2 regions of the Micrococcus sp. PSi08 genome follow, and region 2 is predicted to be linked to the other one. Evidence: riboswitches for the same ligand, from Rfam matches in the RefSeq annotation. Region 2 holds a riboswitch; the other holds the start of a gene.

Region 1 (7,094 bases), on a different contig from region 2:
CCGCCGGTCGCGTCGGTCACCTGCAGCGCGTGCTCGCGCCCGTCCCACAGGTCCGTGGACTCGAGCAGCTGCGCGAGCCGTGCGCGCAGCGCGTCCATCGGCACCCGCCAGTCCACGTCCAGCTCCACGACGCCGGAGACCTCGGTGCCCACGCGCGTCCAGTTCTCGAACGGCTGCGTGGTGAAGTGCGAGGACGGGTAGACCACACGTCGCCCGTCCCAGAGCTTGACCACCACGTTGGACAGGGTGATCTCCTCGACGGTGCCGAACACGCCCTCCATGTCCACCACGTCGCCCACCCGGATCGCGTCCGTGAAGGCGAGCTGGAAGCCGGCGAACACGTTGGTCAACGTGGACTGCACGGCCAGGCCGGCGATCACCGAGATCACACCGGCGGAGGCGAGCAGACCGGCCCCGAGCGAGCGCACCTCGGGCACCCCCAGCAGGACCACGGCGACGGCCACCACCACGATCACCGCGTTGAGGATGCGCCGGATCAGGATGGTCTGCGTCCGGATGCGTCGCTCGCGGCGGTGCTCGACGCTGGTCTCCTGGTAGCGGCCGAGGATCCCCTTCTCGATCACGCCGACCAGGCGCCACGCAGCCCACGCGCCCGCCGCGGCCACGGCGATGAGCATCAGGAACGACGCCGGCCGGTACCAGGTCTGCTCCTCGGCCATGACCCCGAGCCAGATCCGGGAGGCCAGCAGGCCGGCGGCGACGGCGGCCGGCAGGCTCAGCCGGGCGGCGCCGTGCTGGAACGCGGGGCGGCGCACGAGCACGACGCGCGCCACCTGCAGGGCCAGGTACACGACCGCCGCGCCGATCGCGAACGCCATCAGCACGGTCAGCAGCGTCCCCCATTCCACGCCGAAGGCCCGGGTGGTGGCGGCCGCCCCGTCCTGGATGTCCCCCTCCACCCCGGACGGCACGGTCTCGCCCGCCAGGAGGCGGTCCAGGGCGGTCAGCAGGGGCGGGGTCGCGAGGGCGGGCAGGACGGGGAGGACCATGACGACAGTCTGACACCCGCCCCCGGACGCACCCCGGAGAAGAGCACAATGGAGCCTGACCGTCCGCGCGGTCCGGGCCCGGCCGTCGTCGTGCCCCGTCCCGCCGGCCCGCCGCCGCCCCTCTGGAGGAATCCGTGCTCTCCGTCACCGACCTGCGCCCGCTCGACACCGCCACCGCGGACCTGTCCCGCATCATCCCGCGGGCGAACGTGGACGTGTCCTCCGTGGTGCCGGTGGTCGCCCCGATCATCGAGCAGGTCCGCCACGGCGGCGAGCAGACCCTGCTGGAGCTGGCTGAGCGGTTCGACGGTGTCCGTCCGCCGGCCCTGCGCGTGCCCGCGGAGGCGCTCGAGGCCGCCCTGGCCGGGCTCGACCCGCGGGTGCGCGCCGCCCTGGAGGAGTCGATCCGCCGGGCCCGGCTCGTGCACGACGCCCAGCACCCCCAGGACTCCACGGTCGAGCTCGGCGAGGGCGCCGTCGTGGAGAACCACTGGATCCCCGTGGGCCGCGTGGGCCTGTACGTGCCCGGCGGCCGCGCCGTGTACCCCTCCTCGGTGGTGATGAACGTGGTGCCCGCGCAGGCCGCCGGCGTGGGGAGCCTCGCGGTGACCTCACCCCCGCAGCGGGACCACGGCGGCCTGCCCCACCCCACCGTGCTCGCCGCGTGCGCGCTGCTGGGCGTGGACGAGGTCTACGCGGCCGGCGGCGCCCAGGCCGTGGCCATGCTGGCGCACGGCGTGAAGGACGACGACGGCGGGTGGCTCTGCGCGCCCGTCGACCTGGTGACGGGGCCCGGCAATGTGTATGTGGCCGCCGCGAAGCGCGCGCTGCAGGGCGTGATCGGCGTGGACGCCGAGGCAGGGCCCAGCGAGATCGCCGTGATCGCGGACGGCACCGCTCGCGCCGACTGGGTGGCCGCGGACCTGATCAGCCAGGCCGAGCACGACCCGCTGGCCGCCTCCGTGCTCATCACGGACTCCGAGGACCTGCTCCGGGACGTGCAGGCGGCGATCGAGGCGCAGGTGCCCGGGCAGCTCCACGAGGAGCAGCTGCGTGAGGCGCTCACCGGACCGCAGTCCGGCGTGCTGCTGGTGCGGGACATGGACCAGGCCGTGGAGGTCTCCGACCGCTACGCCACCGAGCACCTCGAGATCCAGACGCGCGACCCCGAGGCCCTCGTGGGGCGCATCCGCAACGCTGGCGCCGTGTTCGTGGGCCCGTACGCCCCCGTGCCGCTGGGCGACTACTCGGCCGGGTCCAACCATGTGCTCCCCACCTCGGGGACGGCCCGGCACTCCTCCGGTCTGAACACCGTGACGTTCCTGCGCCTGCAGCAGCGCATCCGCTACACGGAGACCGGGCTCGAGGAGGTCGCGGACGGGATCGGCGTGCTGGCCGAGGACGAGCGCCTGCCCGCGCACGGCGCCGCGATCCGCGCCCGCTTCGCGTGAGGGGGCGGGCGTGAGCGGCGTCCGCATCGACGCGTGGCTGTGGGCCGTGCGGCTGTACAAGACCCGGTCCGCGGCCACGGCGGCCGTGCGCGCAGGCCACGTGCGCATCGACGGCGAGCCCGTGAAGGCGGCGACGCCCGTCGTCGTCGGGAACCGGGTGCGGGTGCGCCAGGACGGAGGTGAGCGGATCCTCGAGGTCACGGGGCTGATCGCCAAGCGGGTGGGCGCCCCCGTGGCCCGGCAGCAGTACGTGGACCACTCCCCGCCGCCCGTGCCGCGTGAGCTGCTCGCGGTGCCGTACCGCGAGCGCGGCGCGGGCCGGCCCACCAAGCGGGACCGCCGGCAGCTGGACGCGCTGCGCGGCCGCGACCGACGCTGAGCGTCTCAGTCCTCCCCGCGCCGTCATCCGCCGTCGTGATGGCGGCCTCATGCGGAGGGTGCGGTCAGCACCATCCGGAACGGCTTGTCATTGTCCACCGTGACGGTGAACGTCATCGGCCCCGCCTCATCCACGGGGGGAGTCGCCGCCGACCAGCCGCCGCACAGCGCCTCCGACCCGGCCATCCAGGTCTTCGTTCCCCCGCCACCCCGTGAGGTCAGGATCTCCGTCTCACCGGTGGCATCCGAAGGACACAGCACGATGACCCGAAGGACCGCACCCTGTTGGGCGTCCACGGTGATCTGCTGTGTGCCCGTCCCGACCGCCTCCTCCAGGACGGACTCCTTCTCCGGGTCGAGATGGTCCGCATCCGGATGCCGGCGCGTGTACTCCACCAACGTCATCCCGTCCTCCTCGAACAGCGCGGCGGGGAGTGCTTCTTCACCGGCGGGTGACGACGCGGACGAACCGGTGGCGGAGGCCGACCGGGTTGCCGAGGGGGCCGCTGACGTCACGGTGACGGAGGACGCCGCAGCGGTGGAGGAGACGCTGCCCGGGGACGCGGAGCATCCCGAGATAGCGGTACCGAGGAGAGCCGCGACGACCACGGCGGCCGACAATGCCGCACGCTTCTTCTCGATGTCCATCCGCATGATCCGATCCCTCTCAGAGAACCGATTGCGGGGCCGCGGGCTGCGGTCTCGAGTCCCCCCTCTCGAGTGGCTTGATCCTGGCTGGCGATGCGCGGTGTGTCAAGCATCACATCGGGCAGCTCGGATGACGCCGCGCGACCGCCGCGCTTTGACCACCCCACGGACCCCTCCGTAGGCTGATCCCCAGAATCACGAGTTCCCGTCATTCACGGCCCTGGCCGGCGGGACGGCAACCCTCTCACGCAGTAGTGGGGTGCTCCAGGTGATGATTCGGCCCCTCGGACACCCCGACGGGCAAGTACCGCGCCTCCGCGGATCCGGGCGATCCGCGTTCCCGCCGTCTGCGGAGCCGCGCCAGTCATCGGAAGAGGACGCGCGCCATGACCCTGACCCACGAACCCCACACCGCCGCGTGGGACACCGACCTGTCCCTCGGCAACCTCCGCTCCGGCCTCTCGGCATTCCCCACCGGGGTCGTCGCGCTGGCGGGCCTCGCCGACGGCGTCCCCGAGGTGATGGTGTCCTCGTCCTTCGGCGTGGGCATCTCCTGGGAGCCGGCCCTCGTGTCCTTCTCCGCGCAGAACAGCTCCCGCACCTGGCCGCGCCTGCGCCGGGCCGGGGCGATCGGCGTCTCCCTGCTCGCGGCGGACCAGACGCCGCTGTGCCGCCAGCTGGCCTCCCGCGAGGGCGACCGCTTCGCCGGTCTGGACGTGCACCGCAGCCCGCACGACGCCCTGCTGATCGGGGGCTCCTCGCTCTGGCTCGAGACGCGGGTGCACGCCGAGGTCCCGGCGGGCGACCACACGGTGGTGCTGCTGGAGGTGACGGCCTTCGCGGATCACACGGACGCCGCTCCCCCGGCCGCCCTGCACCGCAATCTCTTCCACGGCCTGCGCGCGCTCTGAGCGAACCCCAGGTGAACAATCGGGCCCCTGGTTCCCGGTCGGCGAGATCCGTGCAATGATGGAGCCTGAAGTTGATCAAGCTGTATCCCGCCATCTTCACTGCTCGTCAGCCCGGCATCGCCGGCGTCGATGAGTGTTGGGCAAGCGGTTCAGTCTCGCCGCTTCACCCGCGTCCCACATCCGGGCCGCGGTCCAACACCGCCACCGCACCGCGGGGGCACATCGAAAGGACACCATCATGGCTGTCGGTACTGTCAAGTGGTTCAACGCTGAGAAGGGCTACGGCTTCATCGCCCCCGAGGACAACTCCGCGGACGTGTTCGTGCACTTCTCCGCCATCCAGGGCAACGGCTTCAAGGAGCTCCAGGAGAACGACCGCGTCGAGTTCGAGACCCAGGACGGCCCCAAGGGCCTCCAGGCCGCCAACGTGACGAAGCTCTGATCTTCGCCTGACGCACGGCTTCCGACGCCCCCGGTCCACACGGACCGGGGGCGTCGTCGTGTGTCAGGCGTCCACGCCCCGCCGGCCCACGTGGCGACGCAGCAGCAGCACCACGCCCAGGGCCAGCAGATACCCGGCCGCGACGACCGCGAAGCCGGCCCGGTAGTCGCCCGTGACGTCGCGCAGCACGCCCATCAGCAGCGGGCCCAGGGCGAAGCCGGCGTACATGCCCATCGAGTTCGCCCCGGTCGCACGGCCCAGCCGCTCGGCCGGCACCTCGCTCAACAGGCCCGCGTTGATCACCACGTTGGCGCCCAGCACCGTCAGGCCGTGCACCGCGGCGCCCACCCACAGCAGGGCCGGCAGGTCCAGCAGGTCCGCGGCGAGGAACACCACGACGCCGGCCACCGCACCCAGGCAGATCACGGCCAGCAGGGTGGTGGGCCGGTCTCCGGCACTCATCCGCCGGCTCCACCCGATCCGGGAGAGCACCCCCACCACCCCGGACACGGCCGCCGCGGCGCCGCCGGCCACGAGCGTCATTCCCAGCGTCTCGACCGCGAACAGCGGCAGGTACGTGTTCGTGGCCTGCATGCCCAGGCCGGTGAGGAACGCGATCGCCGCGAAGAACCAGACCGTGGCCGGCAGGGGCGAGGTGTCCCGCCGTCGTCGCCCGCCGACGGGGCCGGTGGCCGGCGGCGGCGCCCCGGGCAGCGGCGGGGCGGCGACCAGGGCGAGCACCCAGAGCGCCCCGGTGAGCACCGCGGCCCCCAACGCGGCGCCCGTCCAGCCGAGGGCGAGGGACGCGGCCGGGAAGAACAGGCCGCCGACCAGCTGAGCCGCCTGGACGCCGGACTGCTTCACCCCGACCCACCCGATGCGCCTCTCCGGCGGCACCACGGTGCGGATGATCCGGTTCGTGGTGGGGTTGGAGATGGCCTGCGTGACGCCCGCGACGGCGGCCGCCGCGTACAGCACGGGCAGGGACGGGGCGACGGCGCCGAGCACGAGCGCCGCGGCGGTGCCGCCGAAGATGATGCTCAGCTGCGCGCGGGCGGACAGGCGGTCGGCGACCCGGCCGAGGCCGAGGGAGGTGACGGCGGCCGCCGCGAACACGACCGTCATCACGGTGCCGAGCTGGCCCGAGGTGACGTCGAGCCGCTCCATCACGACCGTGGAGGAGGCGGAGACGCCGTAGTTGAACAGGGGGCCGGCGCCCATGGCCGCCAGCAGCACCCACAGCAGGGCCGCGGAGGGGCGGCGAGCGGCGGGGGCGGGCGGGGTCACGGCCCCAGGCTACGACCCCTCACGCGACGAGGCGGGAAATCTATTTCATGGGCGCCCGGGGGCGTCGTGTGAGGTGGATTTCCCGCCTCGAAAGCGGGGGTGACTGCGGGGACAGGTCAGCCGACGCGGCCCTCGCCGCGGTGCTCACCCTCCACGCGGCCGGTGGTCCCGCGCTGGGTGACCTCCTCGCCGTCCTGGCGCTCGGGCCGCTCGCCGGCCTCCGCCGGCAGGCCCTCGTTCTCGTCGGTGGGCGTCTCGCCGGCGGTGGCGGCGGGTGCCGGATCCTGCGGGGCCCGACGACGGCCGCCGGGCGTGCACAGCGACTCGCCCTCACCCAGCGAGCTGACGCGCGGCATCGGCGACGTCGTCAGCGGCACGGACTCGGTCTGCCGGGCGTCGACCAGCGTGGAGCCCGTCCCGGAGATGGGGGAGCCCTGCACGGGGGCGCCGCCCGCCTCGCGGCCCGGGATCAGCAGCTCGGAGCGCCACTCGGGGTCGCGCTCGGTGAGGTAGTCCACGCGGGCGTGCTCGCCGAAGTGGTCCGCGTCCGCCTCCTCCCAGTCCATGGCCCAGCCGGCAGGCGGGTCGTTGAGCAGCTCGTCCGTGCGCAGCCAGTGGTAGATGGACGCGTACGAGCGGGTGCTCAGGTGGTCCACGCGTCGGCGCAGCATGCGGGTGTTCAGCTGGGACGGATGCGTCAGACCCATGGACGCCATGATCTGCACGGCCTCGCGCACGGTCAGGCGGTGGTAGTTGAAGACGCGGTTGCCCTTGTCCTCCACGTCGAGGGCGCGCATCAGACGCGGGTCCTGCGTGGCCACCCCCACGGGGCACTCGTTCGTGTGGCACTTCTGCGCCTGGATGCACCCGGTGGCCATCATCATCGCGCGGGCGGACATGGTGAAGTCCGCGCCCTGGATCAGACGCCTGACGATGTCCGAACCGGTGGCGACCTTGCCGGCCGCGC
Region 2 (7,094 bases):
GCCATGATGGACACCATGACCGAGACGAACGCACCCGACGCCCAGCCCCTGCCCATCCGTGACGAGTCCATCCGCCTCGGCCAGGCGCTCAAGCTCGCCTCCCTCGTGGAGGACGGGGCCATGGCCCGCGACGTCGTCACCGACGGGCTCGTCACCGTCAACGGCGCGGTGGAGACGCGCCGCGGCGCCCAGCTGCACGACGGGGACGTCGTCGAGTTCGCCGGCGAGGCGTTCGTCGTCCAGGCCGGGCAGGCCTGAGCCGACGCCCCGTCGGGCGGCCGCGGCGCCGTCGTCGAGCGTGTCCGGTGCGTCAGCCGCGGGGCGGCACCATGTGGGCGAGGTACTCCTTCACGTGGCCCAGCTCCTGCTCGTTGATCGCGTGGCCGAGCCCGGCGTAGACGATCTTCATGAGGTCCACGTGGGCGTTCAGCCAGGCATGGGTCTCCTCGACCCGGGGCTCGGAGATGATCGGGTCCTCCTGGCCGCGGCCCCAGAAGACCTTCGGTCGGACGCGGGCGACGTCGTCGTCGCGGGTGAACAGCTCGCGCAGCCGCGGCTCGGTGAGCTCCGGGTCCACCACGAAGCCGGACAGCGCCACGGTGCACGCGTAGGCCTCCGGGTCCAGGCGCAGCAGCGACGTGGCCATCGCCATGCCCTGCGAGAAGCCGAGCAGGGAGACGGTGCGGAAGTCCCCGCGCACCGCCTGCACCCAGGCGTGCAGGGCCTCGACGGCCTCGCGGACCGGCTCGGCGGTGGAGCCCAGCTCGCCCGTGACGGGGTCCTGGGAGAGCGGGAACCAGGCGTGGGAGCCCGGCTGCAGGGGCAGGGGCGCGCGGACGGCGGCCACCGTGACGTGCTCGGGCAGGTGCGGGACGAGGCCGAACAGGTCGTCCTCGTTCGCGCCGTAGCCGTGCAGGACGATCAGCAGGTCCTCGGTGCGCTCGCCCTCGGGGCGGGACCAGCGGACGACGGGCTCGACGGCGGGGGTGGGGTTCGCGTTCACGTCCGCCAGCCTAGCGAGCGGCACGGTCGGCCCCTCCCGGAGGTTGACCCCTCCCGCGCGACGTGGGCAGAATCCTACCCGTGGGTAACCCATCCTCCTCCCAGCCTCCGCACGCCTCCGACGCGACCCCGGTCGACGACCCCGCCGCCCATCCGTGGCGCCGCTACGTCGCCATCGGGGACTCGTTCTCCGAGGGCATCGGCGACCCGGACCCGGACCGTCCCGGCTACCACCGCGGCTGGGCCGACCGCCTGGCCGAGGAGCTCTCCCGCCTGACGCCGCCCGGCGAGGACCTGGCCTACGCCAACCTGGCGGTCCGCGGGAAGCTGCTGGACCAGATCGCCGAGGACCAGGTGGAGCCGGCGCTCGCCCTGCGGCCGGACCTCATCAGCGTCTGCGCGGGCGGCAACGACATCCTGCGCGGCGCGGACCCGGACGAGATCGCGGTCCGGTTGGACGCCGTCGTCGAGCGTCTGGCCTCCGACGGCGCCACCGTGCTGCTGTTCAACGCGACCGACGTGAAGGGCACGCCCGTCATCGGCCGCATCCGCGGCACCGTGGCGATCTACAACGAGAACGTGCGCACCATCGCGCTGCGGCACGACGCGCTGGTGCCGGACATGTGGTCGCTCAAGGACCTCGCCCGGCGGGAGATGTGGGCCGAGGACCGCCTGCACTTCTCTGCGCTCGGCCACCACACGATCGCCGCGATGGTGCTGGACACCCTCGGCGTGGAGCACGGCCTCGAGCACCTGCGCCTCTCCCCGCCGGCGCCGCGCACGTGGCGCGCGGCCCGCGCGTCGGACGCGGCGTGGGTGCGCACGCACCTGGCGCCGTGGGTGGTCCGCCGCCTCCGCGGCGTCTCCTCCGGCGACGGCGTCACGGCCAAGCGCCCCGTCCCCGAGCCGCTCTTCGGCGCGCCGATGCCGCGGGGCTCGGACCACACCGAGCCGCTGGACGTCGTCGAGCCCTGAGCCCGGCCGGCGGGAACCGGTGGCCGTTTCCCGAACGACAGTGCCGCGACACGCCGCCGTTTCCCGAACGAAAGCTCAGAGGGCGAGGGTGCGCTTCAGCGTGTCGGCCACCTGGCCGTATTCGGTGAGGAACCCGTCGTGGCCGATGGGCGAGGCGATCGTGTGCACCGGCGGCCGCGCGGGCAGCGCCGCCGCGAGCGCCTCGGACTCGGCCGGCAGGTAGAGCCGGTCCGAGTCGACGGCGGCCACGAACGCCCGGCCCCGGTAGTCCGCGAGCGCCGCCGCCACGCCGCCGCGCCCGCGCCCGACGTCGTGGCCCATGAGGGCCTCGGTGACCACGAGGTAGGAGTTCGCGTCGAACCGGTCGGTGAGCTTGGCCGCCTGGTGGTCCAGGTAGGACTCCACGGCGTAGCGCCCGCGCCCGCCCGGCACCCCGACGACGGCGCCGAAGGGATCTTCGACGCCCTGCGGTTCGCGGCCGAACCGCTGGCCGAGCTCGCCCGCCGTGCGGTAGGTGGTGTGGGCGATGCGCCGGGCGATGCCCAGGCCGGCCACGGGGCCGGGGCCGGGGTAGTAGTCGCCGCCCTGGAAGTCCGGGTCGAGGCGGATGGCCGCGGTCTGCGCCTGGCCCCACGCGATCTGGTCGGCGGAGGAGGCCGCGGTGGCGGCCAGCACGCCCACCCCGGCGACGCGCGCGGGGTGGGTCGCGGCCCACTCGAGGGCGCGGGCCCCGCCCATCGATCCGCCGATCACGGCACGCCAGGCGCCGATCCCGAGGTGGTCGGCCAGGCGCCGCTCGGCCTCGACCGCGTCCCGCAGCGTGAGGAACGGGAACCGGGAGCCCCAGGGCCGCCCGTCGGGCGCGGGCGTCGAGGGCCCGGTGGAGCCGTGGCAGCCGCCGATCATGGCGGGGGCGACCACGAACCACCGGTCCGTGTCCACGGCGCGGCCCGGGCCGACGAGGGCGTCCCACCAGCCCGGCGTCGGGTCCTCCTCGTGCGCGGCCACGTGCGCGTCGCCGGTGAGGGCGTGCAGCACGAGCACGGCGTTGGAGCCGTCGGCGGCGAGGGTGCCCCAGGTCTCGTAGGTCAGCTCGACGTCGGGCAGCAGCCCGCCGGTCTCGGTGCGCAGCTCGCCGACCCGCAGACGGTGGCGGCCGCCGCGGGGCAGCGCGGTGCGCGACGGACGCGTGGCAACGGCGGTCATGCCCGCTCCCCCGCGTCGTCGTCGCCGCGGCGAGCGGCGGCCGCGAAGCCGCGCTCGAGGTCGGCGAGGATGTCCTCGATGTCCTCCACGCCGAGCGAGAGCCGCACCAGGCCGGGGGTGACGCCGGCGGCGCGCTGCTCGTCGTCGGTGAGCTGGGAGTGGGTGGTCGAGGCCGGGTGCACCACGAGCGAGCGGACGTCGCCGATGTTGGCCACGTGGTGGTGCAGGGTGAGCCCGTCCACGAACGCGGCCCCGGCCTCGCGGCCGCCCGCGATCTCGAAGGAGACGAACGCGCCCGCGCCCTTCGGCAGGTAGCGCTGGGCGCGCTCGTGCCACGGGCTGGACTCCAGGCCGGCGTAGACCACGTGCTCGACGTCGTCGCGGCCCTCGAGCCAGCGCGCGACGGCGGCCGCGTTGGCCACCTGCCGCTCCATGCGCAGGGACAGGGTCTCCAGGCCGAGGTTCACCAGGAACGCGTTGAACGGGGAGATGGCCGAGCCGTAGTCGCGCAGCAGTTGCACGCGCGCCTTGAGGATGAAGGCCAGGTTGGCGCCGAGCGGCGAGCCCACCCCGAGGTCCCGCGCGTAGACGAGGCCGTGGTACGACTCGTCCGGCTCGTTGAAGCCGGGGTACCGCTCGGCGTGCTGCGCGTAGTCGAACGTGCCGGCGTCGACGATCACGCCCGCGATGGCCGCGGCGTGCCCGCCGAGGTACTTCGTGGCGGAGTGGGTGACGACGTCGGCGCCGTGTTCGATCGGCCGCAGCAGGTACGGGGTGGCCAGCGTGTTGTCCACGATCAGCGGCACGCCGGCCTCGTGGGCGGCGTCGGCGACGGCGCGCACGTCCAGGACGTCGCCGCGCGGGTTGCCGAGGGTCTCGCCGAAGAACGCCTTGGTGTTCGGCCGGACGGCGGCGCGCCAGGACTCGAGGTCGTCCGGGTCGGTCACGAACGTCGTCTCGACGCCGACCTTGGCGAGGGTGTGCTTGAACAGGTTCTGCGTGCCGCCGTAGAGGCTGGCCGAGGCGACCACGTGGTCGCCGGCGCCGGCGAGGTTGAGGATCGCGAACGTCGTCGCCGCCTGACCGGAGGCCAGCAGCAGCGCGCCCACACCGCCCTCGAGCGCGGCGATCTTCTCCTCCACCGGGCCCTGCGTCGGGTTGCCGATGCGGGTGTAGAGCGGGTCGAGGTCCTTGAGCGCGAACCGGTCCGCGGCCACCTGGGCGGACGGGAAGTCGTACGAGGTGGTCTGGAAGATCGGCAGGGCGGTCGCACCGAAGGCGTGCTGGCCGACGGCGACGCCCGCGTGGACCTGCGCGGTGGAGAAGCCCCAAGCGTCGGGGGTCGGGGTGGGCTGGTCGGTCATGGCGGACCCTCCTGAAGGGTTCAGGGGCCGGACCCGGCCGCCCCGCCCGCCGGCCGACGTGCCGATCCGGGGACCGGCGTCGTCGAGGTGCCGGAGATGACCCGGCGCCGTCGAGAGGGGCCGTGGGATCGGCCCGCGCTTGCCGGCATCCGTTGTGGGGCCGGCCTGGTCGTCACCCGGGGCACCCCACCGCGGAAGGAGGGTTGCCGGTCAGCATGCCGGGGCCTGTTGCTGACTCTCGTGACCGTATCCCCGAGTGTAGCCCGCCGCCCCGCCACGATTTCGTCACGCGTGTCACACGCGGATACGCTCTCCGCACGGGGCACCCGACCCGTCAAGGGCTCGACGCCCCGCGACTCGCACCAGGTCAACCCCCGGGGCAGCCCGGGAACGGAGAGGAACAGCGCAGTGCACACCTGTCGCATGGACCACGTGTCCTACGCCGCCGGCCCCGAGGGCCTGGACGCCACGGTCGCCCGCATCGCTGAGACGCTGGGCATCGAGCGGATCAAGGGCGGTGTCCACCCCCGCTTCGGTACGCAGAACGCCCTGTTCCCCATGGCGGGCAGGCAGTATCTGGAGGTCGTCGAGGCCCTGGACCACCCGGCCTCCCTCAGCGCGCCGTTCGGCCAGCTCGTGCGCGCCCGCACCGAGCAGGGCGGCGGCTGGATGAGCTGGGCGGTGGCCACCACGGACATCGGCCGGTTCGAGCGCCGCCTCGGCCGTGAGGCCGTCCCCGGCAACCGTCGCTTCCCGGACGGCCGGGAGCTGTCCTGGCGGCAGATCGGCGTCAAGGGAACCCTCGCGGACCCGCAGCTGCCGTTCATCCTGCGCTGGGCCGACGGTCAGGAGGACATGCACCCCTCGCAGGCGGCCGAGCCGCAGGCCACCATCGAGCGCCTGAACATCGCCGGCTCCCCCGAGCGCCTCGCCGAGTGGCTCGGCGACGACGAGGACGGCCAGGTCCAGGACGTGAACATCGAGTACGTCGCGCCCTCCGGCACCCCGGGCATCGTCTCGGTCACCTTCCGCACCCCGAAGGGCGAGGTCACGCTCTGAGCGCGGGGGCGGGGCCGCTCAGCCGAGCAGCCCCGCCCGCGCCAGCAGCGGGTAGCCGACGAACCCGACGGCGTCCAGCAGCGTGTGCGCGATGACCAGCGGCATCACCCGGCGCACCCGCAGGAACACGAGCGCGAACACCACGCCCATCAGGGCGTTGCCCACGCCCGGCCCGATCCCCTGGTACAGGTGGTACGCCCCGCGCAGCAGCGCGAGGGCGAGCACGACGACGGCCGCGCGGGTCGGCAGGTACAGCCCCTCGGCGCTCACCCACGACGACGGCACGGCCGGCGCCGGATCGTGCGCCAGGCCCGCGGCGCGCAGCCGCTGCAGATACCCGAGCCGGTCGACGAGCCAGGCGCCCACGATGACCTCCTCCAGCAGTCCGTGCCGCAGCGCGGAGAGCAGCAGGACCGGCACCTGGTACCAGCTCTCCCCGAGCGCCGAGCCGACGATCGCCGTCGTGATCCCCAGGGCCCGGCCGGCGGCGTAGACGCCGAGCGTGCCCAGCCCGATGGCCGCGAACAGGCCCAGGCCCCAGGCCAAGTCGCGGCCGGGGCGGCGCAGGTCGAGGCCGAGCACCCGGAACGGGTTCCGGCCGCGCAGGTGCATCAGGTGCAGCACGAGGGCCACCGGCACGAGCGCGAACCCGATGCCGAGCAGCTGATAGGTCAGGTCGAAGGCCCAGCGGTCGGCCAGGGCCGGGTTGAGGACGGTGGTCTGCTCGCCGAGCGGGGCCTGGGTGGCCTTGTCGATGAGCTGGACGATCGCGTAGACCGCCGACTTCCCCAGGGAGAGGCCGAGGACGATCGCGATCTCCCACCGCACCGTGCGCGCCGAGGGGGCGGGCAGCGCGGGGGCGGGTCGGACGGCCGGGCCGGCCGGGGTGCGGGACGTGCGCGGGGTGGCGGGCATGCCCTCCAGTATCCGCCCGCCCCCTCTCCCCCGGCCGCTTTCGAACGTGTGGTAGGGCCTCTCTCCCGTTCGAAAGTCCCCATTCCCCCGATGTCACGTTCGAAAGTCCGGGAGGGCAGAGGGAGGGTTAGCGTGGTCGTGTGGTCTCCCCGCCTGCCCCCAGCGAGCTCGAGCTGGTCCACCGCGCCCTGAGGCACCTCCGCCCCGGCCTCGACCCCGCCCTCGCCCGGCGGCTCCGCACAGCCGACTGGGCCGCGGCGTCCGTGGAGGAGGGCGGGCAGTTCCACCGGGTGCTCGTGCTCGAGGACGTCGGCGTCCTCCGGATGACGCGGGCCCACGAGGTCGGCGCCGCCCCCGCCGCGCGGTGGGCGCCCGAGCGGGACCCCGCGGCGCACCTGCCCCGGCGCCTGGCCCTCCTCGACGGGCTCGCCGCGGCCCTGGCCGAGCGCCGCGTGCCGTGGACCGTGCCGGTCGCCCTCTCGGACCCCGTCCCCGCGGGCCCGGGCGCCGCGGTGCTGCAGCGCTTCCTCCCGGGCGGACCGCACCCGCCGCACGAGGGCGATCCGGCCGTGC

What was found. A riboswitch is a leader RNA that binds a small molecule or an ion and turns the genes downstream of it on or off. The one in region 2 is predicted to bind S-adenosylmethionine.
Region 1: linked by a shared signal. The riboswitch ahead of ACFI33_RS06525 (flavin reductase family protein) and the one ahead of ACFI33_RS05325 (bifunctional o-acetylhomoserine/o-acetylserine sulfhydrylase) in region 2 are both predicted to bind S-adenosylmethionine.

The regions. Positions count from the first base shown of each region.
Region 1 is NZ_JBHNYP010000014.1:50,581-57,674, forward strand. It holds gene ACFI33_RS06505 (mechanosensitive ion channel family protein) at 1-1,010, opposite strand, end outside; gene hisD (histidinol dehydrogenase) at 1,145-2,461, shown strand; gene ACFI33_RS06515 (RNA-binding S4 domain-containing protein) at 2,472-2,840, shown strand; gene ACFI33_RS06520 (hypothetical protein) at 2,888-3,487, opposite strand; SAM riboswitch class IV at 3,681-3,800, shown strand; gene ACFI33_RS06525 (flavin reductase family protein) at 3,874-4,398, shown strand; gene ACFI33_RS06530 (cold-shock protein) at 4,637-4,840, shown strand; gene ACFI33_RS06535 (MFS transporter) at 4,904-6,127, opposite strand; gene ACFI33_RS06540 (FMN-binding glutamate synthase family protein) at 6,244-7,094, opposite strand, start outside.
Region 2 is NZ_JBHNYP010000011.1:47,839-54,932, reverse strand. It holds gene ACFI33_RS05345 (RNA-binding S4 domain-containing protein) at 16-258, shown strand; gene ACFI33_RS05340 (alpha/beta hydrolase) at 311-1,003, opposite strand; gene ACFI33_RS05335 (SGNH/GDSL hydrolase family protein) at 1,084-1,977, shown strand; gene metX (homoserine O-acetyltransferase MetX) at 2,053-3,183, opposite strand; gene ACFI33_RS05325 (bifunctional o-acetylhomoserine/o-acetylserine sulfhydrylase) at 3,180-4,547, opposite strand; SAM riboswitch class IV at 4,678-4,793, opposite strand; gene ACFI33_RS05320 (VOC family protein) at 4,971-5,606, shown strand; gene ACFI33_RS05315 (CPBP family intramembrane glutamic endopeptidase) at 5,625-6,521, opposite strand; gene ACFI33_RS05310 (phosphotransferase) at 6,662-7,094, shown strand, end outside.